Regions from separate parts of the Sideroxydans lithotrophicus ES-1 genome, predicted to be linked through region 2. Evidence: riboswitches for the same ligand, from Rfam matches in the RefSeq annotation. Region 2 holds a riboswitch; each other region holds the start of a gene.
The links. Region 2 has a riboswitch for cyclic di-GMP ahead of SLIT_RS15115 (ankyrin repeat domain-containing protein). Riboswitches for the same ligand answer to the same signal wherever they lie in the genome.
Positions count from the first base shown of each region.

Region 1: linked by a shared signal. The riboswitch ahead of SLIT_RS07830 (bacteriohemerythrin) and the one ahead of SLIT_RS15115 (ankyrin repeat domain-containing protein) in region 2 are both predicted to bind cyclic di-GMP.
Region 3: linked by a shared signal. The riboswitch ahead of SLIT_RS15320 (adenylate/guanylate cyclase domain-containing protein) and the one ahead of SLIT_RS15115 (ankyrin repeat domain-containing protein) in region 2 are both predicted to bind cyclic di-GMP.

Region 1 is NC_013959.1:1,569,961-1,578,693, forward strand. It holds gene SLIT_RS07800 (HDOD domain-containing protein) at 1-538, opposite strand, end outside; gene SLIT_RS07805 (hypothetical protein) at 799-1,467, opposite strand; gene SLIT_RS07810 (DUF4124 domain-containing protein) at 1,783-2,220, opposite strand; gene SLIT_RS07815 (hypothetical protein) at 2,259-2,630, opposite strand; gene SLIT_RS07820 (sulfite exporter TauE/SafE family protein) at 2,851-3,618, opposite strand; gene SLIT_RS15200 (hypothetical protein) at 3,640-4,977, opposite strand; gene SLIT_RS07830 (bacteriohemerythrin) at 5,190-5,693, opposite strand; cyclic di-GMP riboswitch class I at 5,824-5,904, opposite strand; gene SLIT_RS07835 (hypothetical protein) at 6,098-6,649, opposite strand; gene SLIT_RS07840 (peroxiredoxin) at 6,775-7,323, opposite strand; gene SLIT_RS07850 (hypothetical protein) at 7,574-7,942, opposite strand; gene SLIT_RS07855 (hypothetical protein) at 8,244-8,733, opposite strand, start outside.
Region 2 is NC_013959.1:1,141,645-1,150,377, forward strand. It holds gene SLIT_RS05790 (hypothetical protein) at 1-957, opposite strand, end outside; gene SLIT_RS05795 (response regulator) at 1,139-1,666, opposite strand; gene SLIT_RS16260 (hypothetical protein) at 1,931-2,053, shown strand; cyclic di-GMP riboswitch class I at 2,316-2,400, shown strand; gene SLIT_RS15115 (ankyrin repeat domain-containing protein) at 2,579-3,277, shown strand; gene SLIT_RS05805 (alpha/beta fold hydrolase) at 3,348-4,130, opposite strand; gene SLIT_RS05810 (M14 family zinc carboxypeptidase) at 4,127-5,137, opposite strand; gene gcvA (transcriptional regulator GcvA) at 5,305-6,204, opposite strand; gene SLIT_RS05820 (DMT family transporter) at 6,303-7,193, shown strand; gene SLIT_RS05825 (2OG-Fe dioxygenase family protein) at 7,275-8,015, shown strand; gene cysK (cysteine synthase A) at 8,191-8,733, shown strand, end outside.
Region 3 is NC_013959.1:2,224,330-2,229,790, forward strand. It holds gene SLIT_RS10970 (PAS domain S-box protein) at 1-1,346, shown strand, start outside; gene SLIT_RS10975 (putative signal transducing protein) at 1,509-1,838, shown strand; gene SLIT_RS10980 (S24 family peptidase) at 1,867-2,259, opposite strand; cyclic di-GMP riboswitch class I at 2,465-2,554, shown strand; gene SLIT_RS15320 (adenylate/guanylate cyclase domain-containing protein) at 2,658-4,034, shown strand; gene SLIT_RS10990 (RNA methyltransferase) at 4,206-5,444, shown strand.

The DNA of each region.
Region 1 (8,733 bases), 430 kb from region 2:
TGGATTCTTCCTCACGATGGGTGTTTTCCCAATCGCTTTCATGCAGGGTCTCATCGAATGAGTGTTCCGGAAAGCGCTGCATCAATACCGGGATCCCGCTATCGTGGAACAGGCCGATGGTATAGGCATCCTCGATCGAGATGCCGGGCAGCGTCTTCGCCAGCATCGAGGCTGCCTCGGCGGTGCAGCTGGATTTGTCCCAGAACTTTTCCAGAAAAGCCTTGGCAGCCGGATCTTTCATACTGACACTATTGCGCAGGAACAGCGTGTTCACCGCCAGCATGACTTTCTTCAAACCGAGCACAGAGACGGCCTGAGGGATGGAGCTGATGTTGCTGTTGCGCCGGAAGGCCGGGGAATTGGCCAGCTTCAGCACGGCTGCAGAGAGTCCCGCGTCGTTGCCAACCAGTCTGGATATGTGATTGAAATCCGGTTCTTCTTTGCGCGCTTCCGACATGATGTCCAGCATGATCGCCGGACAGGCCGGTAGCTGGATGCTACCGAGTATCTTTTCAGCGTTCACTGCGTTTCCGTGCATTTGTCAGTCCCGTTCTATAAAAGCGCAGCACTTTATCAGATATTTATGACGTAAATAAAACGCCCTGACCAACAGGGCGTCTCATCGATATCGCAATCAAATGCAGCAGAAGATTTTGCGGCAGACACTAGGAAAATAAAAACGGAGAAGGCATTCGCCCTCCCCGTTCTGTTAAATAGTCAAAGGAACCTGGTGCGGAATATCTTCCTGCCGGTTTCCCTTATCTTGCATCAGCAAGCTTGCCGATCTTTGCAGCTGAATTATTTTTGTGCCTGTTTGATGCTGTTTGAATCAGCAGGCTCTTTTTCTTTGCCGTCATTTTCCCACCACGACTGTGCCCTGTTTCTATCGAATGGCGGTAGCAATTCTGTTTGAATATCTGCGGCTTCTAGTGAAGCGAATGTCGACTTGAATTCGGGAACGTCTTCTTTTGATGCATCGACTACTGTTATGTCGAATGTGCTGCCAGACACGCCAGCTGCTGCCTGATCTATTAATGGAATCACCGAGCCGGCCCTGAACTCGTTGCCGACTCGCGGTCGCATCAGCGCATTCACTCTCCCCACATAAGCAATGGTCTTGGGTGGAACATTTATTTCCATCAGGAGAGGTACTTGGAAGAAGCCATTAAATGGGAAAGCATTAGCATTGCCGAAAACTGTCTTCATTTCATACTTTCCCGGTTCCAGCGCAAACCTTAACAGGAATTTGTTATGAACCTTTGAAGAAATTGTGCCTGAATCACCGTCCACCTGGAAAACTTGTCTTTCCAACTTGCCTTGCCCATCTTTCCTGGTGAAGTCGACCCATAAAGGATGCGGGACGTATCGACTGGGAGTTGGTCTTGCAAGGTCGAGGGTCATCAAGATGACCGATTTAGAACTCACATCTACATTTTTTGTCTGCTTGTTGACCGCCATCGGTGCCATGTTGGCACATCCGACCAAAAATAAGACCGCTATCCATGCAAATCTCCGCATCGTGTTTTCCCTTTTGTAGAATTATTTAACTTATAGTCACCTTGATCGAATGCACGATCAGTTGGATTTGAATCGCAGCCTTTTTTCAAACTGCGCAGGTCTTACGATCCAGTACGACGAAGAGTAGCAGCTATGTCCCTACCGACATATATGCCAAAAGATATAGACCTTCGCATAGTACGCGAGGCGAAAATAGTGGCTGAAACGGCTTGGCGATTTGAAGTTGGCTGCTTGTATTGAGGATGTTTCAGGAAAACTCGTTGCTTAGTTGCACAAGGCAGGCTGTGCAACTTCAGTGCAGTGCTGGTATCCCTCTTCCCTGATTCCACCAGTGGCATTCCGGTATGGGGCGAAGCATTCCTGGCTTTCCCGGTATTTCTTCATTTCTTGCTCGCACTTGCTTAGTTTACTTGTATCGTCCTGCTCGTTTTTTTGGGGAGGCGATGATTCGACAGGCTTGTCGTCCTGTTTTCTCAGCTCCCTGTTCCTGCCGTCGGCTTCTTCGGGTTTCCCGGGCGGTACCATCGAGTTGTCGATCAGCTTCACGCTTTCGGCCTGCTTTCTTTTTGCCTCGGCTGCCGAGTTGCCGTAATGGGTTTGGCCGTTCTCATCTTTCCATTTATACATATCGCCGCCATATGCAGCGGCAGAGCCGAAGAAAATGGAGAGCATCACAATGGCTTTGTTCAACATGGAATTCATGGGTAGCCTCCGGAATATTTTCATTCGTCTGAGTGTGATCATTGATCCACGGTGCTGGTGATCTTGTTGAGCTCTATCGTCGATAGTTGTTCGATGTTCAGGTACTGGTCGGTTACGTCCGTCTCTGCAGCGATCGCATTCTCGTTGCACCAGCGGCGCCATGCGTCCTTGCCGAGACGCGAGTTGCCCGGCAAGCCGATCAGACGATAATTGCTGCCGCTGCGTGTGATGGCAGTCATGGATTCACGGTCGAAGTCCTTGATCGGGCTGGACGCGCGGCCTAAACCGTTCTTTGCGTCATGCCCCCAGACATGGCGGCTGCGAGTGCCATCCGGCAGTTCGATCTCCATCACTCGCCACCGGCGCAGTGCGATCTCCCGGGAATCGTTCGGAACTTGCTTGTTCGGCATCGCTCTCCCCACTCCATGAATCCATGAGGGCAGGTTCGTAAGACACTTTCCCCTGCTCTCCCTGTCCCGCATCGCGTACTTCTGCGGTGCGAAGATTAGCAGCAAAGACCCTTCCAGACTATATGCCAAAAAAGATGCGCCTTTTGTTTCTGTGTAGCCCTGATTTGGCTGACGCCTTCGAAATTAGTATCGGCCTGCAAGCCAGTAAATACGGCGATCTTCAGGCAGCGACCATGTCGTAGGAAAGCTTGAGTATCAGCATGGCCAGCAACCACAGGAACAATAGCCGCACGAACCCGGCACCCCGTTTCATGGCGACCCAGGTGCCGGTGTACGCGCCCAGCATATTGAAGATGGCGATGGGGATGGCGATCTTGTACAGCACGTTGCCGGAGGGAATGAAGAACAGCAGCGCTGCCAGGTTGGTGGTGATGTTGACGAATTTGGCCGATACCGAGGCTTGCAGGAAGTCGAAGGAAAAGTAGCGCACGAACAGGAAAATGAGGAAGCTGCCGGTGCCCGGGCCGAACAGGCCGTCATAGAAACCGATGCCGCCGCCGATCAGCACGGACAGGATGCGTTCGCGCGTGCCGAAATGCAGGACATGCCGGATGGTGCCGAAGTCTTTTTTGTGGAAGATGTAGAAGGCCATGGCAACGACCAGCACCAGCACGATGGGGCGCAACCAGTGTTGCGGCACGAACGATACTGCGGCCGCACCGAAGAACGACATAACGAAGGCGCTGATGGCGGCAGGCAGCACCAGGCGCCAGGGGACGGTCATCTGCCCGAAATAAGAACGCGCGGCGACACTGGTGCCGCAGATCGAGGCGAGCTTGTTGGTGCCGAATATGGTTGCAGGCGGCGAGTTGGGAAAGGCATTGATCAGCGCCGGAATCTGGATGAGGCCGCCACCGCCGACGACTGCATCGACCATGCCGGCGCTATACGCAAACAGACATAGTATCGCGATATCCAGCATGGTCATGGCACCAGTTGCCGCTGTGCTTTAAGCCGGGCTGACTTCCTCGTCCGGGAAAGGCCAGACCGGCTCGGGGGGAGCGAGCGCGGCTTTTCTGGCTTCTGCCTCGGCTTTTTTCAGCGCAGCCGCGGCCTTGCGTGCTGCGGCTTCTTCCTGCTTGATGCGTTTTGCCTCGGCAGCAGCTGACTTGCGTGCTTCGGTTTCTGCTTTCTTCGCGGCGGCCAGTTCCTGTGCGGCTAGCCTGGCTTGTTCCGCGGCCAGTTTTCTTGCGACTGCAGCCTCTTGTGCGGCGATCCTTTTGGCTTCGGCTTCTGCCTTCTTGATCAGTGCTGCCTCCAGCGCGGCCTGTTTCCTGGCTTCCGCTTCAGCTTTTTTCTCGGCAGCTGCCTGCTGCGCGGCGAGCTTGCGCGTTTCGGCTTCGGCTTTCTTGAGTGCTGCCGCTTCCTGGGCTGCTTGCTTCATAGCCTCCGCTTCGGCCTTTTTCGCAGCGGCAGCCTGTTGCGCAGCCAGTTTGCGAGCTTCGGCCTCTGCCTTCCTGGCCTCTGCCTCTGCTTTTTTAAACGCCGCGGCTTCTGCGGCTGCCTGCTGCGCGGCCAGTTTCCTGGCTTCGGCTTCAGCTTTCTTTGTGGCGGCAGCTTCCGCTGCTGCTGTTTTCTTTGCTTCGGCTTCTGCTTTTTTTGCTGCCGCAGCTTGTTGCGCAACGAGTTTGCGCGCTTCGGCCTCTGCCTTCTTGGCTTTTGCTTGTGCCTTTTTCAACGCGGCAGCTTCTGCGGCTGCCTGCTTCCTGGCTTCAGCCGCAGCCTTTTTGGCCGCTGCTGCCTGCTGTGCGGCAAGTTTTTTGGCTTCTGCTTCGGCTTTCTTCAGGGCGGCAGCTTCTTCGGCAGCTCTTTTCTTTGCTTCGGCTGCAGCTTGTTTCAAGGCGGCCGCTTCTTCTGCGGCTTTTTTCTTGGCTTCTGCTTGGGCGATTTTGGCTGCAGCCGCTTCCTGTGCACGCTGTCTTGCCTGTTCCTTTGCCAACTCTTTGGCAGCGGCAGCTTCCTGTGCTGCGAGGATCTTGGCGACCCTGGCTGCTTCAGCATCTGCGCGTGCTTGTTCGCCAGCATCCTTGGCAGCGCGCATTTCCTGTTCGGCTATAGCCTGGTTTGCAACAGCTTCCTCATATGCGGCGCGTGCCTGACTGGCTGATTCTTCCTTTTGGGTGGCGATGAGCTGTTTGGCTTCCAGTATCTGTCTGGCTTCTGCCGCTGCCAGATTGGCTGCAAGCATGGATTTGTTGGCGAAGTTCAGAGTCTTTTCTGCCGCCGCCGAGTTCCTGGCTGTGCGAATCTCATCGGGCGTCAATTTAATTTTCTTCACCTCTGACATCTGAAATCTCCCTCGATCAAGTGGTATGAACTACATCCCGGCAAAGATACAGAACGAACGTTCTGGTGTCAATTTGGATTTCGATTTTTGCCGCCAGATGCTAGAACGCGGTGAGAACATGCCGAGAGAAGCTGGTATCAAAAGAAAGCGGGGAAGACTTTCGCCTTCCCCGCCCTGCAGTTTGCAAAGACTGTGCAGCCTTTCAGTTCAGGTCAGGCCGTCTTCCATAGTTCCCACCATTTTTTGGAGTTCGACATGAGCGCGAACTCGGCGGTGGCTTCGCGCTCCCATGCGGCGACAGAGAAACCGGATTGCTGCAAGGCTGCGCTGTATTTTGTGTCCACGCCCTGGATATGCTCCTTGAGCCAGGTCTTGAGGAAACTGAGCATCTCGAAATAGATCGGTTTGTCTTCGAGCATGTGTTTCCTGGCTAGGTCGTCGAGCTGGGCCAGCAGCTTTTTGTGTTCTGCCATGTGGGGTTCGAGGTCTTTGTATTTCGCCTGGCGCATCAGGCGCTCTTCCAGTGCGAAGTGTGTCTGCGTGTAGCTGACCAGCGCGTCCAGTATGCCGGCGATGGCTTTTTCTCCTTCGCGTTTGGATACGGCGACGAACAGCCGGTTGAGGATGTTGACCAGTTCCAGATGTTGATCGTCGATGGTTTTGATGTTGACGCTGTACTCCGGAGACCACTTAAAGAAGACTTCTTCGTTCGACATAAACACCCCTTGTTGATTGATATCCATTCTTCCAAGCAATACGCCATCCTGGCGGCATGCATGGAGATCCATGCTTCAGCGGTTGAAAGGGAAATATGCAAAGGGAGAGGGATGCCGGATGGAGATCCGATATCGCAGTCCCGCTGCCATAGCTTCCCTTAGGCCGGAGACTTTGCGTCCATACTTTTCAGCATGTTTGCCAAGTTGAAGAAATATTACAGCCATACCCATACAGGGTCAATTGCAATTGAACTGTAGGGCATTGGATCGATCGGCAGGGATTCGGATATGCGTGCAGGCTGCAAAGTCAATGATTACGGGCATCTTGGGTGTGTTTGGCATGCCCGGATCGATCGCTGCATCCGTGCGCTGGCGTACAGAGGATCAATCCGTTTCAAGTTGGATCACTTCTCCCGCTCGCCGCCAGCTTGTTCTGCTGCGCTGAAAAGATAGGGTTCTACCTTGGATGCTTCATTGCGTCGTTGCGCCGCAGCAAGAATTTTTTGCGCTTGAGCAACCGCCTGCGCGTCCTCTTTTTTGGTTGCGGATATGACCCACTGACCCAGGAAATATCCGCCGACTGCGCCGCCTACCGCACCAAAAAGACCAAATCCCCATTGCCCGACGACCATCGGGCCCACGTAGGCCGCGATCGCCAAAGGCCACGGTTGCTGTTTTGATTTATCGGTTGCCCTGGCTAGTTCTTCGGTTGCCGAGGCGACTGCGAGTTCGCATTGCTGCAGGTAAAGCTGGTCCAGTTCGCCAGTGGTGGTGATCAGTCGTTTCCTGAGTTCGAGATCGTCCACAGAGTAATAGGCATCCCTGAATTTATCCGGCGAACCACTTGTTCGCGCATGCTTCACTTCTTCAGTGATGTTCGCTTTTTTTTCGAGCACCCCGATCAACGCGCTCAGCTCCTTGATCTTCCGTTTTACCTCTTCTTCTCCCTCTCCCATTTGAAGCTCCTTTTAATTCTGTGACTGGATGCAGTGGCGTGCTTGTTCATCGGCACCGTTCGTGCATGCAATCTTACAGCAATGGGTATGGGTTTGCCTCGGACGATGCGTGATATCCGGTTATGTCATGGTCGATCGGGTTTGTACCCTGCATTCCATCTGCGCAGGGCTTCAAGTGTGCTTGCGACATGCTTGCCCGGTTGCAAATCTGTATAGGTATAGATGATCTTGCTGTCCGGTGCGATCACGTATGATATCCGGTTGGCATATTCAGGCTTTGCGGCAAGTATCGCATCGTAGGATTTCATGATGCTCTGGTCTGCGTCTGCAGCTACCGGGAATTTGCTGCGGCATTCGCTGACCGAGAATTTGTTCAATTTCTCGATATCGTCATGAGATACGCCGATCACAGTCGCGCCCAGGGCCTTGTATCGTTCTATGGCATCGGCGAAATCGTGTGCTTCGATGATGCAGCCCGGCGTAAAGGCGGCAGGATAAAAATACAGGACTACCGGGCCCTTCTTCAGCTCATCCGCAAGCGAATATGTGAATACTTTGCCGCCCAATGAGGCCTGAGTGACAAAGTTGGGCGCAGCTGCACCGACATTCAATGCCGGATATGCAGGCATTGAAACAGCCAAAACCAGGACCACGACTGCGAAATATCTTCCCATCACAGACTTCCTTCATGCCTTCTTGTAGTGTAAGGCAGAATCCGCGCCATTCATTGCCGCTTTCAGCGACTCATACTTTTCCCGTATTTCGTGCATCTTCGGGGATGTCGGAGGCTGGTTTACCTCCGACCTTACTCTGCTGAGCGGGGTGTTATCCGCAACACGCCGGTATATGTGAGGTGCAACGTATGCAGTGGGACTGATCGACATGATGCCTCCATAGCTATTGCTTTGATGCAACTGCATGACTCTAGGTTTGCAGTTTAGATCTTGATTGTTCCATCAACGACTCCACCAATTCGTCGAAACCATCCAAATGACTCGGAAAACTTAGCTTCTTCCTGTCATCAAAAGTTATGACGGCGACCCGCTCACCCTTGGCAGGCCAAACATTGATTGCCGCTATTTCGGAAACAAGGTATTGGTCATGCTTGTTCAAATCCACAACAGTGATGCGATCGCCATCGATGGTTAATGAATACCGGTAAGTGTGAACAGCTCTGGCTACGATATAGAGAAACAAAGGTGCGAACAGCAGCCACCCCCACCACTTTGGCTCTGTGCCGACGTACAAGGCAACCAGCATGGCCAAAGCTGCGGCAATTTCCAGATATGCCAATCGTTTTGAATATCGATATCTCATACGATGTTTTAAAACCAGTCATATACGAATATCCGCGATTGAAGCCGATCCATTCCGATCGTCGGAATGGCAACGTTGTGGTCTGTGATTACATCAAGTACCGAGGAATCTTCTCTGAGTGGGAACTATGAAAGTTCGCCAAGCGCAACGGGAATCATTCCAGTTATCGAGAATAATACGCTTACCAAAGTATCATGGTCAACTTTAATGGCAGCATGGAATATGCCCGAATTTCCACCTTGGCATGCACTTTGGAAGTCTGCTGCATCAAGCTGTTTTATTTGAAGTTATAGTCTATTCCAAATGAGATTTTGAGGAGATTTTCTGACGTCGTGGTTGCCGGACTGATCGGGTCTGAGACTTTTACCCGAATGAATCCGTCCATACCAACTACCCAAAAAAATTGCCTGGCGAACTCATATTTGTATCCCACGCCAAGCAGCAGACCTGTGCCGGATGTCCGGCTTGAATAAGTGCCGCCGCCAATCACATAAGTACCCTCGGTCTTCGTGGAGGATCTGAAGAGGCCGATTTTGCTGAACGCCCTGTGCTTTCCGCTGATCCCTTCCAGTATCGCCGCCGCATGAACTGCAGTGGCAGTATGCTTCCAGTTTCCGGTGGAGGTCGTGAAGCCTGCAGTGGCTGTCGTACTGCCATTGATGTAGCCGAGATTGTCATAGCCGGCTTCCCAGCCAACCACGCCGCCATAACCGCTCCATAACCATTGCCCGCCGTGTATCCCGAAGCCAAAGGCATTGCTGTCCTGC
Region 2 (8,733 bases):
GGGGAGGGCTGTTGCCGACTGGGTGGATGACAGGCGCTCCTGATAGCCGAGATGAAACGTTGCCTCGTCATATTCAAGATTGTCGAATATGCCCCACATATCCTTCGAAGTGGTGATGCTGGTCGGTCTTTCTAACGTATTTCTCCCGAAGATTGCCTTGATGGAATTGCTCGCTTCCCCGATCTCAAAGCGGTACATGGCATCAATGCCATCGCTGCTCGGTATGGATTGCTGATGATAAAGATCAACTGGTGGATATACCCAGGTATAGCTGTAGCCCACGTCGCGATTTTCGGAATTCATGAAAGTCGGCAAGGCTATTCGTCCGGCGCGCACGTAGGTGTTCGGGTTGAAAGAGTATTTTACGTTCAGCCATTCCACTTCCGGCCGGTAAGTGCCATCGGCGTGATATTCCGATATGACCTGAAGAACAGCCGATACACTGGGCGTAAAGCTGGCATTCAGATGCGCAGCGATTTTGCTGTTATTGCTGGACGACCACTCGCTGCTGCGCCCCGTCCCTTTGGGCATGGTGCTATCCAGAATATAGTCTCCCAGGTTGAGGCTGGAATGAGAAAGGCCTAATGTCCCGAATCCGCCGAACTTGAACATCGGCTGGTCTGATAATGTATTAGTGGCAGGAGCGGAGGCCTGGTTTGTCCCGCCATTTTCAATCGCACTTGTCGGTTTATCTTTCGGGGCAGCTTCTGCAACGGAAGTTCCTGCAGCAATCATGAGAAGGATTGCGAGGCAATATTTTTTTGGCATAAGGGTCACCTTGATATCAAAAAACCGTGTTTGATTGCTCAAGTCAGTTTTAATAACCTCACATGCAGGGTTCGGCCAAGCCGGATCTTTGGATATATGAAACTTGTTCAATATGCTCAAATCATCGGAATATTCATTGCGGTTCGCAATATGTCCCCGGAGTTTGCGCGTGCCCGGCAAATTATGCATAGACAATATGTCGAAAGATCCGGCTTGCCTGTGTCGCGCGACGGTGGAAATGAAATGTCCGGATCAGACCTTTGCTACCTTATGAACCTCCAGTCGTCGACACTATCAGGCCAGTTGAGCTGTAAAGACACTTCATTATTCGGGATTGCAACTTCACTGGCCTGCTCCGCCTGACATCCTGTCAGAATTTAATGAACGGGCTGCCCCATAGCATCTTCATGATTTCAACCAGTTCGGAAGATGACTGTTTTGCGCTGCCTTGCAAGCGGGCATTTTCTTTCCTCAGGTAATCCATCACGAACTTGATTTTCAGATGCGTTTTAACGCGCGCAATCACTATCGGGGCGTTAATGGGTTTGTGAATGAAATCCGAGGCGCCGACCGAAAACCCCATCTCTTCATATTCGTCCTCATTCTTCGAGGTGATGAAAATAACAGGGACATCCGCAAGCTCCGGTTTCGCTTTGAGTCGGCGACATGCTTCGAACCCGTCAATATCGGGCATCATGACATCGAGCAAAACCAGGTCGGGAGGATTGGTATATGCGTAATCGAGAGCATCTTTGGCCTGATTAAACATTTTCAGCGAATATTCCTTCGCCAAAATCGACTCCATGATCATCAGATTCTCGACTGCATCATCTACCACCAATATGGTGGGACGTACTAGCACAGTAGGCTGTGCGCCAGACTCTTCTATATTGTCCATAATGATCTCCTTATTAAATTATGATCTCGATCAAAACCTCAGGCAGGCAATATCGTTGGGCCAGGATTCAAGGACATTCTCGGCGTTAACGGGTAAAAATACAATGCCGTTAATGATGGCATCTCGAACAAGCCGGACCAACGGCAACGCAAAAAATGATGAACGGTAGAATTAATTCCGGAGTCTCCAGTCTGAGAGTCGTCCTGGTCTTTCAGGGCAATTCGTAGCGTCAAATTACTGACGAAGATATAAAGGAGATTCAAAATGACCTATCAAGACAGCAACAATACCAAACGGGAAGATACAACGTTCAGGACGGTTTTGGGCTGGCTAGCAGCAGCGGCTACGGCTATTGCCAGCATCGCCAGCGTGGTTAGTTTTTCCTGATATGTGAACTATGAAAACGGGGTTACATGGAGGCGGTGAGAGCCGCCTCTTTTTATTTGCGGAGCAAACTGTTTCGATCGCATGAATGAATTTCTGCATGAAGGGGTTCTCAAGTTTTCCTGGGCGGCTCTTCAGGCATGTTTTTTCCTGAATATAGTCCAACGTGCTGGAAAAACCGAGCCTGTACGAAGGGGCCTTCTTGCAATAACCGGGATTTTATGTAAATGTGGCCGCCCGATTTGCAATGCTTCTGGCATGTCGGTATTGATAAAGGCAAACCTGTTGAAAAGCAGCGACGCAAAGTTTCCGGTCTAAGGCAAAAAACCTTTGATAGCGGGGCCGCCAAATCCTTTCTGATTGCTCCAGCGATGTTGCTTCATGGAGCGTCAATATGATGGAACAGCAGGTTCCAGTGCGCCTCCCCAAGCCATCCCGGACGACCGAGCAGCCTCGCGGAATAGGCCATTTCAACTGACTATAGTGCGGAATATGCAGGCAATTGATCATCGATAGAGGGAGGTCATTGTGAAAGTACAGTTCAAATCAAGTGAAGTGCTGATATTGCTGGCGGCTTCAGTAATGAGTTTCCTTGCCAACCTGCCGGATTCTTTGCTGGGGAATGTGGTTGACAGAAAAGCATTGCTGGCCGCACTGACTGCCCTGATTGTCGTGGCTATGTTCCGATATCTGCAGATACTGCTGTTGTTGACGATCTCCATTCTGGCTATCGGCGCGAATCTTCCCGAAGGGCTGGCTGCAGCGTTGGGTATCAGCCAGACGGCGTTGCTGGTATCGCTAGGCATCCTGGTTGCGCTTACGCTGCTGAACCGCGTGGCCAAATTGTTGCCTACAGACCAGACGGCACTTGCTTCAGAGATCGCCGATATGCGTCAAACCATGATGGCAGCGATCGCAAAAGGAGACCAGGCTACGCTTCAATGCCTGTTGGAAAAGGATGAAAGCGTCAACTTCACCCTGAATGGCACGACTCCTTTGCATCTGGCTGCCGAGAAGGGATACCCGAACATCGTGCGTTTACTGGTCGGACACGGCGCGGATTTCCGCATGAAGGATGCAACAGGCAAGACCCCGTTGGAGGTGGCGCAGTCGAAGATGAAATTCATCCAGACCGAAGAGATTCTTTATAGTGCGAGCAGACCAGCATTTGCGACTGGCGATGTTGAAAACAGGCGTACCGATGCCGAGATTTGGCGAGGGGCTTGACTGATCGAGGTCTGATGCAGGCCTTCATTGCCTGGCATTTTGTGCATTTTCTTGTTGGATCACGAACAGCTTATCTTGCCTGTTTGTCGATGTCGTCCGTTTCCTTCACCCATTCCTTGACTTGCTGAGCCACCCAGTAGCCGTCATCCAGCGGTATATCATGACCCGCTGTCGGGTGCAGTTTGACGGTGCAGTCCCATTGTTTCGCCAGAGTGAGCGAGCATTTCACATTGACCAACCGGTCTCGCTGCGCCGCAAGCAGCAACACAGGGGCGGCAGGAGCCGCCGGTGCGGCACGATATGAGGCGGCGGCCCGCAACTGGCGCAAGATGTTCGCACGCGTGACGGGACATTCCCGCGCATATCCTGTCCACTGTTCCAGCAATTCCGTGCGCTGTTGTGCGGAGCGATTCTGTGTGCTGGTCAGGCGCAGTATCAGTCGCTCTCGCCGAGCGGCAGAGCCAAGCATCAGATAACTCGACAAAGCCGGATAATTGGCCGGGCGCAGCCTGTGGTAGAAGGGGTTGTTCGGTGCCAGGCTGGTGTTGATCAATACCAGCCTTTCCAATTCATCCGGATAAAGCCTGCACCACTCCACTGCCACCATTGCGCCCAAGGAAAGGGCGAGCACGCGGTAAGGTGGCGCATACCCGAGTTGCTTGAGTTGCGCGCGGCAATGGTGCGCCATCTCTGCCACGCTGTTGAGGCTGGTGTGTGCATGCAGGCTGCCATTGCCGGGGAAATCCAGGGTGACGATGTTGCGTGCACCTACTGCATCCTGAAACAGCATGGGGAACTCGCCCCAGTGGCGCGTTTCGCGCATCAAGCCCCGCAAAAGAACCCAGGTCGTCATCGTCTGTACCAGCGCATCACTGCACGCTCCTGCATGCGAAGCCGGGTGGGGCCTTTGACCAGCCAATTGTCGTAGCCGCCGGCAGCGCGCATCAGAAAGTCCAGCCAGACGGCATGCCTGCGCAATACCCGGTGCAGCCGATGCTCCACGGATGGGTTGAATATGCCGTGACGAGAGAAGAGTTGGAGAGGGTTCTTCTTCACCCACAGCCAGGAACCCATTTCCAGCGTCAGCGGCAAAAAAGTCCTGTTTCTGTCGTTTTGCGACTGCAGGTAAAGATAGTCCCATATGTCACCGTGCGTGCGGTATTGCACGCTCTGCGGCTCGAACAGGTATCTGGTGTTGGGATGGGTCTGCTGAAACAGTTCCTCCAGCCTGAGGATGTCGGCCAGGTGATCGATAGGATGCACGCTATGCGCATGCGGAAACCAGATGCGATCGCGCGCCCCGAAGCCGGAGTGGCAGTCCACGGCGATGCTGAAAGGACGGGGCAGCAATTCCTCTTGCACGGTACGGCACAACGCCAGATTCTCGCTTTCCATCTCGGCACCTGCAGCACCGCGATACCAGGGCAGGTGCGGGCTGATGCGGTGACCGCCTAGCAGGAAGGGAACTCCGCCTGTTGCCTCCACCGGCGCATTGCGCATCAGATCCACCCCCCGGGGGGTGCTGCGTGTCGATTGCCACATCCCGCCAGGGTTGATCAGGGGCATGAATACCAGGCGCACGTCCTGCAGCAGATGGTGCATGCTGCTGTCCCACTCCAGGCGAGTGAGCAAACTGCGCAGGAAGTACAACAACACCTGCGTGCCGATACGTTCCAGGCCATGGACGCCACCGAAGAATCCAATCGCAGGCAACTTTGGATCGGGGTTGCCCAAGGTCAGCCGGTAGACGGGGAAACATTTATTTCCGGCACTGACTTCGCATTCGATATGCGCTTCGAGACGATCTTTTCCAAGTTCCAGGATTCGTTCTAACTCTCTCAGTTCGGGCAAGGTGGACATGGGAGTTCGGGTCTATGCCTGGTAATGTAAGTGCAATGGGTAATGGTCACGTTTCGGATAATACCGCCATTGTCGATCATGCATTCTGCATCTGTTCATTCTGCTTGCAATGGATGACTGCAGAGAAATCGAACTTTTTCCGAGATCGCCAGTCGATTCCGGCATATTCAGCATGCTGCCGGATCGGCTGCCTGTTCAAACAGCCATGCCCTGAAAGCGGCCACCTTGTTCAACATGCTCTTGTTCCTGGGCATCACCAGTTGATAACTCAGGTCGCTGGCTATGTTGTGTCCCAATATTTGTACCAGCCTGCCCGAGCCAAGGTCGTTCTGCACCAGGCTATGCCATGCCAGGGTGACACCAAGGCCGTTGACTGCGGCCTGGATCGCCAGGTCGGCATCGCCAAAACGACGGACATTCAGCGGGGCGTCGACCACTCCCAGCCCGGCAAGCCACGTTTTCCATTCCGGAAACGTGCCGCGCATGATGTGCCAGTCGTCCTCGATCAGATCGGCATGCAGCAGGTCGGCGGGAGTCTTGATGGATGCTGCCAGCTCGGGCGTGGCCACGGCAACTATCCATTCCGGCATCAAACGCTCGACGCTCAGTCCGGGATGGGGATCGCTGCTGAAGCGGATCGCCATATCCACTTCCTCCATCGAAAAATCGACGATGCGTCGTGTGGCCAGCAAATGGACCTCCACATCCGGATAGCGCAGGTAAAAATCATTCAAGCGCGGAATAAGCCAGCGTGCCGCGAATACGGGCGGGGTCGAGATGGTCAGCGGTCCGGCGATGCTGCCGGAGCGCACCCTCAGCATGGCCCGCTCGAGCTGATCGAAGGCGTCCGAGACCAGATGCAATGCATCATGGGCCGATTCGTTCAGGACCAGCGTCTTGCCGCGATTGAACAGGGCAACGCCAAGATGATCCTCCAGCAGCTTGATCTGCTGGCTGACTGCCGCCGGGGTGACATGCAATTCCTCCGCAGCACGGATGAATGAACGATGGCGAGCAGCTGCTTCGAAGAATCGCAAGGCGTTGAGCGGTGGAAGATGGCGTGCCATTAGTTTTCCTTAATGTGTCCTCAATAAAGTCTAGCTTGTGATCCAAGGCGCCGGCCATTAGAGTCGTGCCATCCGAATTAATCTTACTGGAACTGATCATGGGAATCACTACCGTCTACCTGCTTGTTACCGCCTCTGCATTTTTCTGGGGAGCCAATTTCGTGCTGGCCGGGCCTATCCTGGCCGACTTGCCGCCATTGTGGGCAGCGGCTATGCGCTTCGTGCTGGGGGCCGCCTTGATGTTCATCATCGCCGGCGTGCGCCGCGAACAACTGCTGGGTTTGCTGAAACGCAATGCCGGAGTTTACCTGTTGCTCGGAGCTGTCGGGATAACCGGATTCAACCTGTTCTTTTTTTATGCGCTGCGCTCCACCTCGGCTAACAGTGCCGCACTCATCATGGCGACCAATCCTTTGCTTACCGCGCTGCTGGCAGTTGCGTTCCTGGGCGAACGCCTTACCAGCCGGCATCTGGTTGCATTGCCGGTCGCATTGATCGGCGTGGCGGTGGTCATCTCGCAAGGGAATATGAACAAGCTGGAGTCATTGAACTTTGCGCATGGCGACTTGCTGATGCTGGCCGCCAATCTGTGCTGGGCGGCGTACAACGTCCTTGTCCGCCGTTATATGCCGCAAGGTTCGCCCATCGCCAATACCAGTTGGGTCATGGCGGCAGGAGCGATCCTGCTGGCTTCGGTCGCCCTCGGCAGTGATGCCCACATGAGTGAGCTCGATGGCAAAGCCAGTCTGGCGATGGCAGTCATGGTTGTTGGCGGCACGGTGTTGGCGTACCTGTTCTGGGGCATTGGCATCGCCCGGCTCGGCGCGGCGCGTACGGCGATCTTCATCAATCTTGTCCCCGTCTTTGCCATGCTGGTCGGCGGAGTTCTCGGCACTCTGCCAACCACGGCACAGCTTGCCGGCGGGCTGCTGGTGCTCGGCGGTGTGAGCATATCCATGTTCCCGTCCCGTCGCACTGCGGCAGCGTAGAGGCGGGATCGGGCGTACGTTCCTGTCCTGCAGGAGTTATTGAAGTAGAATCGGCCTCGACCGAACCCCGAACGCTTTCCCATGCCCACCGCCAATCTCGCGCCCAGTTACATCGAACCTTCGCATCTTGCCGACGCGTTACGGAGTCACGGTTTCGGCGTGCTGAGTCCAACCGGGCTGGCATCGTTTATTGGTTGTCCGCTGTCTGTGCTGGAATCTCTTAAAGCAGATTGGGATGATCTGCCGCCGGATACCTTTCTTAAGGACGGCGGACGTTACCGCCGCCGCAGGCATTCCTGCTTCATCGTGGACGGCCAGTCTGCGACCCAGGTCGCGCATCGTCCGCATTACCAGCCGTTGCAATACAACGCACTGCACGGCGGGATGCTGCGCTTGTTCGAACCTCTTGCTGCGCACACCGTTGCGCAACCGGTCTGGTCGACATTGCTGCGCAACATCGCGCGCGTCTGCGCTGACGTCAAAGGCGAGCGTCCCTGGTACGTTGAAGCGCACCAGTTCCGCATCGACACCACTCACGGGATCGGCCGTCCGACACCGGAAGGCGCACATCGAGACGGCGTGGATTTCGTTGCCATCCTGCTGGTTGGGCGCGAGAACGTCAGCGGCGGCGAAAGTCGCATCTTCGATGCCAATGGGCCGCACGGACAGCGCTTCACCCTGAGCGAGCCATGGACATTGTTGTTGCTGGACGACCATCGAGTCATCCACGAGTCCACCCCCATCCAGCCGACGGCCGACGGCGGCCATCGCGATACGTTGGTGCTGACTTTTCGTGCTGGCGGATTTCTGGAAATGCCTTAGCGGGATGGCATAGACTCTCTGGCAGCGACACTTTGGAACATATGGGCAATGCCCGCTAGTAGAAGAGTGGACTGCACCATCTAACGGCTATATATATACAACGATAGACCATTTCATAAAACACCGGTGTTTGGTTAGACTCGCACCATCGTGAATCCAGTCGAAGGAAACAAGCATGTCGAATCTGTATGCAGACAACGCGCAAAGCATCGGGCGGACGCCGCTCGTCAGATTGAATCGCGTGGGCGATGGTGCGAAGGCGACCATCCTGGCCAAGATCGAAGGGCGCAATCCGGCGTACTCGGTGAAGGACCGCATCGGTGCGGCCATGATCGACGATGCCGCAAAGCGCGGCCTGCTGGGGCCGGGCAAGGAGATTGTGGAGCCCACCAGCGGCAATACCGGCATTGCACTGGCTTTCGTGGCAGCGGCACGCGGCATCCCGCTTACGCTGACCATGCCCGAGACCATGAGTATCGAACGGCGCAAGCTGCTGGTCGCCTACGGCGCGAAGCTGGTGTTGACCGAGGGCGCGAAAGGCATGAGCGGTGCGGTGGCCAAGGCCAGGGAGATCGCGGACTCCGATCCGAAATATGTGCTGCTGCAGCAGTTCGAGAATCCGGCCAACCCGGCCGCGCATGAAGCGACCACCGGGCCGGAGATATGGAACGACACCGACGGCAAGGTCGATATTCTCATTTCCGGCGTGGGTACGGGC
Region 3 (5,461 bases), 1.1 Mb from region 2:
TGCTGGCTTACGCCGCCTTGCTTGTCGCGCAGTCCTGGCGCGTGGCCAAATCCGAGCAGGCCAGCCAGTTGGCGACGATCGCCGCGCTGAGCGGGAACTCCATCGATATCTATTTCACCCAGTTGCAGATCGGCATGCAGAACCTGGGCGCGGATCTGGTCGTCACCGGCAAGAAGGCTGACCTTGACCGTGCGTTTGCGCTGGTGAGCCGGTTTCAGGGTCTGCACACGGAGCTGGAGAACGTGATGCTGATCCGCGGCGATGGGCAGATATTGCTGACCGGGGAAACGCCTAACCGGCCGGACCTGCCCACGCTCGCCCATGAGCCTGTGTTCAAGCAGATACGCGACGAGTTGCAACAAGGTTCGCCCTTTGCGGTTGGTCGCCCGGTGACGGGGAATATAGACAGGAGCTGGGTCGTCTCGGCACGCTATGCCATCACCGACAAGGCAGGCAAGCTGGCCTACATCATCAGCGCCAACCTGCCGGTGGACATGATGCAACGCTACTGGATGGACGCCATCACCCCCCGCATCACCGCGCTGGGTCTGGTGCGCGACGATGGGTATCTGGTGAGCCGCTATCCCGAGCCGGATGCAGCCAGCCTGGACAAGACCTATGGCAAGCCGGTGACGGGTGCGATGGCCGAGTACCTGCGCGCGAACGACCATCCGCAACAAGGGCAGGTGGAGATACGCGACAACGGCAAGACCACGGGTCTGCTGGTGCTGCGCCGCCTGCAGCACTATCCGCTCACGCTGTATGTCGAAATGCCGGTGACGGAGATCAAGGCGGCATGGTGGCACGATATGCATGCGCCCTACTTCCTGATGGCGCTGGTGCTGGCGTGTGCGTTCGCTTTTTATGGCCTGCGGCAACACCGCCGGGCCTGGTCTGAGGAAAAGCGCCGCGAGGAACTGCGCCACCACTACGAACATGCCCTGCGCGTACGCAGCCCGAACGAGATCTTCATGTTCGATACCGGTACCTTGCAGATCACCTACGCAAACGACCGGGCGCTGGATGACCTGGGCTATGCCCTGGAGCAACTGCAACAGAAGAGCATCCTTGCCCTGCATCCGCAATCGGGCATCGAATCGTTTGGCGTGAGGCTCGAACAGTTGCGCCGCGGCGAGCAGGAGTCGATCACTTACCAGACCATCCAGGTGCGCGCGGATGGCAGCAACTATCCGGTGGAGGTGAACCTGCAACTGATCAAGTCGGAGGGTGATGGCGAGAGATTCCTGGCCATCGTGCATGACATCTCCGCAATCAAACTGGCCGAGGACAATATTGCAAAGTTCAATGCGCCCGTCGAACGGCGTGCTGGCAGGAATAATCAATGAAGCACCGAATAAGTCGTCACACCGGCGAAGGCCGGTGTCCAGTTGATTGTATACACTGGATTTCGGCCTTCGCCGGAATGACGGCTACTGCAGTCTAGTCGAGTAGAGTGTGCAGGCGCGCCCTGCAACTGCCGAGAAACTTGGATCTTTTAAGGTGCCCATATGCAAAGCGTATTTGAAGCTTCCTCCGGGCTGGATGCCCACATGGTCCTGAACCTGCTCGAACAGCACGGCATCTCGGGACGTATCGAAGGGGAGTATCTGCAGGGCGGCATCGGCGAGCTTGCGGCGATGGGCTTTGTGCGCGTGCTGGTCGCAGAGGCTGATCGCGCCGAGGCGATGCGGATAATCCGCGAGTGGGAAGCGATACAACCAGCGGAGGAAACGGCCAAACCGGAAACGAGCGCCTCTATCTCACTGCGCATCTTCGTTGCCGGGGTATTTGTGGGGGCGGCGCTGATGTATTGGTTGCTGAAGGTGTTCGCCGCCTGAGGGTGCCGCATGGCGAACGGATGCCGGGTCAGTGGGCCGTTTGCGTGTCGTAGTATTTGACCGACTTGCGCGAGCCGGGCTTCTTCTTGTGGGTGACCACGCCCTTGATCGTATCCAGTCCGGCGATGGCGATATCGGGATAAGCCGGGTTGAGCGCATGCAGCTGCCAGCCGCCATGGTCGCCGCGCCTGAGCTGGCGGAAGATGAATTCCTCGTTTGCCTCGCCGACCACGAACGAGCCATCCGATACCGGCGCGCCCATCTCGATGACCAGTATCTCTCCCTCGGTGAACTCCGGCGCCATGCTGTCGCCCAGCACCATCAGTGCGACGATCTCCTTGCCGGAACAGGCGCTGTCGTTCATGGCGTCTTCCTGCGAGGCGGCAACGACGGGGATGTTGATTGGCTTGCGCGTATGCATGAGCAGAGCTCCCGAATTCAAGGGTCGGATGATAGCGCCAAACCTGTAGCGGATGAACACACTCACAGCAGGGGCTAGTCATGCGTTGCCCGGGCGGCTGCACTGCTGTCTTTGCGGTAGCCGGCGGGCAATTATTGCAGAACTGTAATATCCCTTTAACTTGCTTGCCTTTTCGGAAGAAACCGGATGATAATGACCTCCAGCAGTAAACTAATAGCAAACCTATTGAAAGGTAGGGACGCAAAGTTTCCGGTCTAAGGGGTCTGCAAAGCCCTATGACAGCGGGATTGCCGGTAGCCACCGCCCTTGGAGTGGTTCCCGTTAGTACCTTAGCTCAGTCCAGCCGAAAACCTTGTGTCTCTCCTGTCCGATAGAGCGAGCGGATACAGGAGGGTTTCATGCAAGCAAATTTCAAGAGTCGCGACGTCTGGCTTCTGGTCATCGTTTCGCTGATGGCGTTCGGCGCCAACCTTCCCGAAAGCGTGTTTGGGAACGTGATCGATCGCAACCTGTTGCTGGCCGCACTGGCGGTGACGATCTTCATTGCCCTGTTCCGCTACCTCAGGCTGATGCTGTTCCTCACGGTCTCGGTATTGGCCATCGGCGCGAACCTGCCCGACCAGCTGGCTACCCAGTTCGGCATCAGCCGTACCGCGTTCATCATAGCCTCGGGTGTGCTGGTGGTGATTGCCTTGCTGTACAAGCTGTATGACCGGCAGAAGGCACTACGCAAGGCGGTTGCCGAACAAAGCTACGCTGGATTGCCGGGAGCCGAAGCAACGGGAGTGCAAATGGCGGTCAGCCACCTGCGCGATACCCTCGAATCCCGGGCGTCGGTCCTCGCCGCCATCTCGAACGGCGATTTTGCCGCTTTGCATCAATTGCTGATCTCCGATGTGGAGGTCAATTTCAGCCAGGACGGGCAGATCCCGATCTTCCTTGCCATCGAGAAAGGCAATGTGGATGTCGTGCTGCTGTTGCTGATCCACGGTGCAAAACTCAGGATCAAGAACCACCTCGGTCTGTCGCCCATCGACGTGGCCTTGAAACTCAGGTTCGCGCGCATCGCCAAGATCCTGCATTACGCCGATACCCAGAACATGGCCATCCAGAATCGCGCTGTCTATTCGGCCCAGCAGACAAGGAAGATGGCGGTCCTGTTCGCCGACATCTGCGGCAGCACTGCCTTGTATGACCAGATGGGGAACGAAGCGGCGCTGAACATGATCACGAGCACGCTGAACCTGCTGAAACAGGAGGTCGCCAAGCACAAGGGCACCCTGATCAAGACGATCGGCGACGAGATCATGTGCACATTCCCGAATGTCATGCTGGCGGCCAAGGCTGCCCGCGCCATGCATCTTGCGATCGACACGGAAAAGCCCGGCGGCGAGCTTCCCATCGCGGTCCGCATCGGTCTGCATTTCGGCGATGTCATCCTCAAGGCCAACGACGTGTTCGGCGACACCGTGAACGTCGCTGCACGCGTCGCATCGATCACCAGGGCACAACAGACCTTGACCACGCAGGATGTCATCGATGTCCTGCCTGAAGAATTCGATGGCAAGGTGATTCCCATCACCCGCGCATCATTCCGCGGCAAGCAGGATGCGCTGGCGGTGTTCCAGTTGCTCTGGGAACCGGAAGGTTCGCTGTCGAACCGGATAGGCGATGAGACATTGCGCAAACTGAAAGCGAGCACCGAGGAAACTTCCACCATGGAGCAAAGCATCCAGTTCTCACGCAGGATAGACCTTGCAGGAACAGTCAGCTAAGCGAATCACGTGCCCTGCCCGGATAGCCCTGACGAGAAAGCCCGGCATTGCCGGGTTTTTTCTTTGCCATAGCTGCACCATGTAGGGCAGTTCCATTACCTGGGTTAAAATGTTCACGGATCCCCGGTCGTTATTTGCATACCATCTTTGATACACGCTTTTCGCTCTCCCATGCGCATCTCCCATCTCCGCCAACGCCTGTACGATCTCGGTGCCAAGCCGTGCCACGAAGACCGTCTGCTGCGCGGCTGGAGCCAGGTGTGCTCGTACGACAGGAAGGGCAGCCCGGCCGAGACGTTCTTTCCGCTCGCATTGCGCAATGAGTTGCCGGGCATCGAAGCGGAACTGGATGGGCTGGCCCGGCTGAAGAGCGAACACCCGGACACCCTCACCCTACCCCTCTCCCAGGGGGAGAGGGAACTGAATCGGCATTCTGATAATGAGAAAGTAGCGCGCTTGCTGATCGAGCTGCACGACGGCCAAATGGTGGAAAGCGTGCTGCTGCCGCGCGGCGGGCTGTGCGTTTCGACGCAGGTGGGATGTGCCGTGGGCTGTGTGTTCTGCATGAGCGGCCGCGACGGTTTGCTGCGCCAGCTCGGCAGCGCCGAGATCGTCGCGCAAGTGGTGCTGGCACGCAAACGCCGCGCGGTGAGCAAGGTGGTGTTCATGGGCATGGGCGAGCCTGCACACAATCTCGACAACGTGCTGGAGGCGATCGAGCTGCTGGGCACGCAAGGGAACATCGGGCACAAGAACCTGGTGCTTTCGACGGTGGGCGATCTGCGCGTGTTCGAGCGTCTGATGGAAGGACTGACTCACAAGCCCTCACCCCAACCCTCTGGTGGAACTACTGACCATTCGACTAGGCCATCAGAAAACAATGGCCAAGTCGCTGGTCATCCCGCTTGCGGGAGAGGGGGCAACCGTGAAAGGCAATCTTCAATTGCTGCGGTGAAACCGGCACTCGCGCTTTCGCTGCACACCACCGATGAGGTGCTACGAACCAGGCTGCTGCCGCAGGCACCGCGCATTCCCGTGGAAGAGCTGGTGGAACGTGCCGAGATATATGCGCGTGCCACCGGTTATCCGGTGCAATACCAGTGGACGCTGATCGAGGGCGTGAACGACAGCGACGCCGAGCTTGCGCGCATAGTCCAGCTGCTCAAGGGCAAGTACGCGATCATGAATTTCATCCCCTTCAATGAAGTCGACGGCCTCACCTATCGCCGCCCCTCGGGCGAACGCATCGCGGCCATGGCTTATGCATTGAACGGGCAAGGCATCTACTCCAGGGTGCGCGATTCGGCAGGACAGGAGATCGAAGGGGCGTGCGGACAGTTGCGCGCGCGGGCCGCGAAAACAAGGGAGTCCGCATCAAACATTCGCGGGCAGATTCTGCAGCGCGCATAATACGGGCCCATGCACTG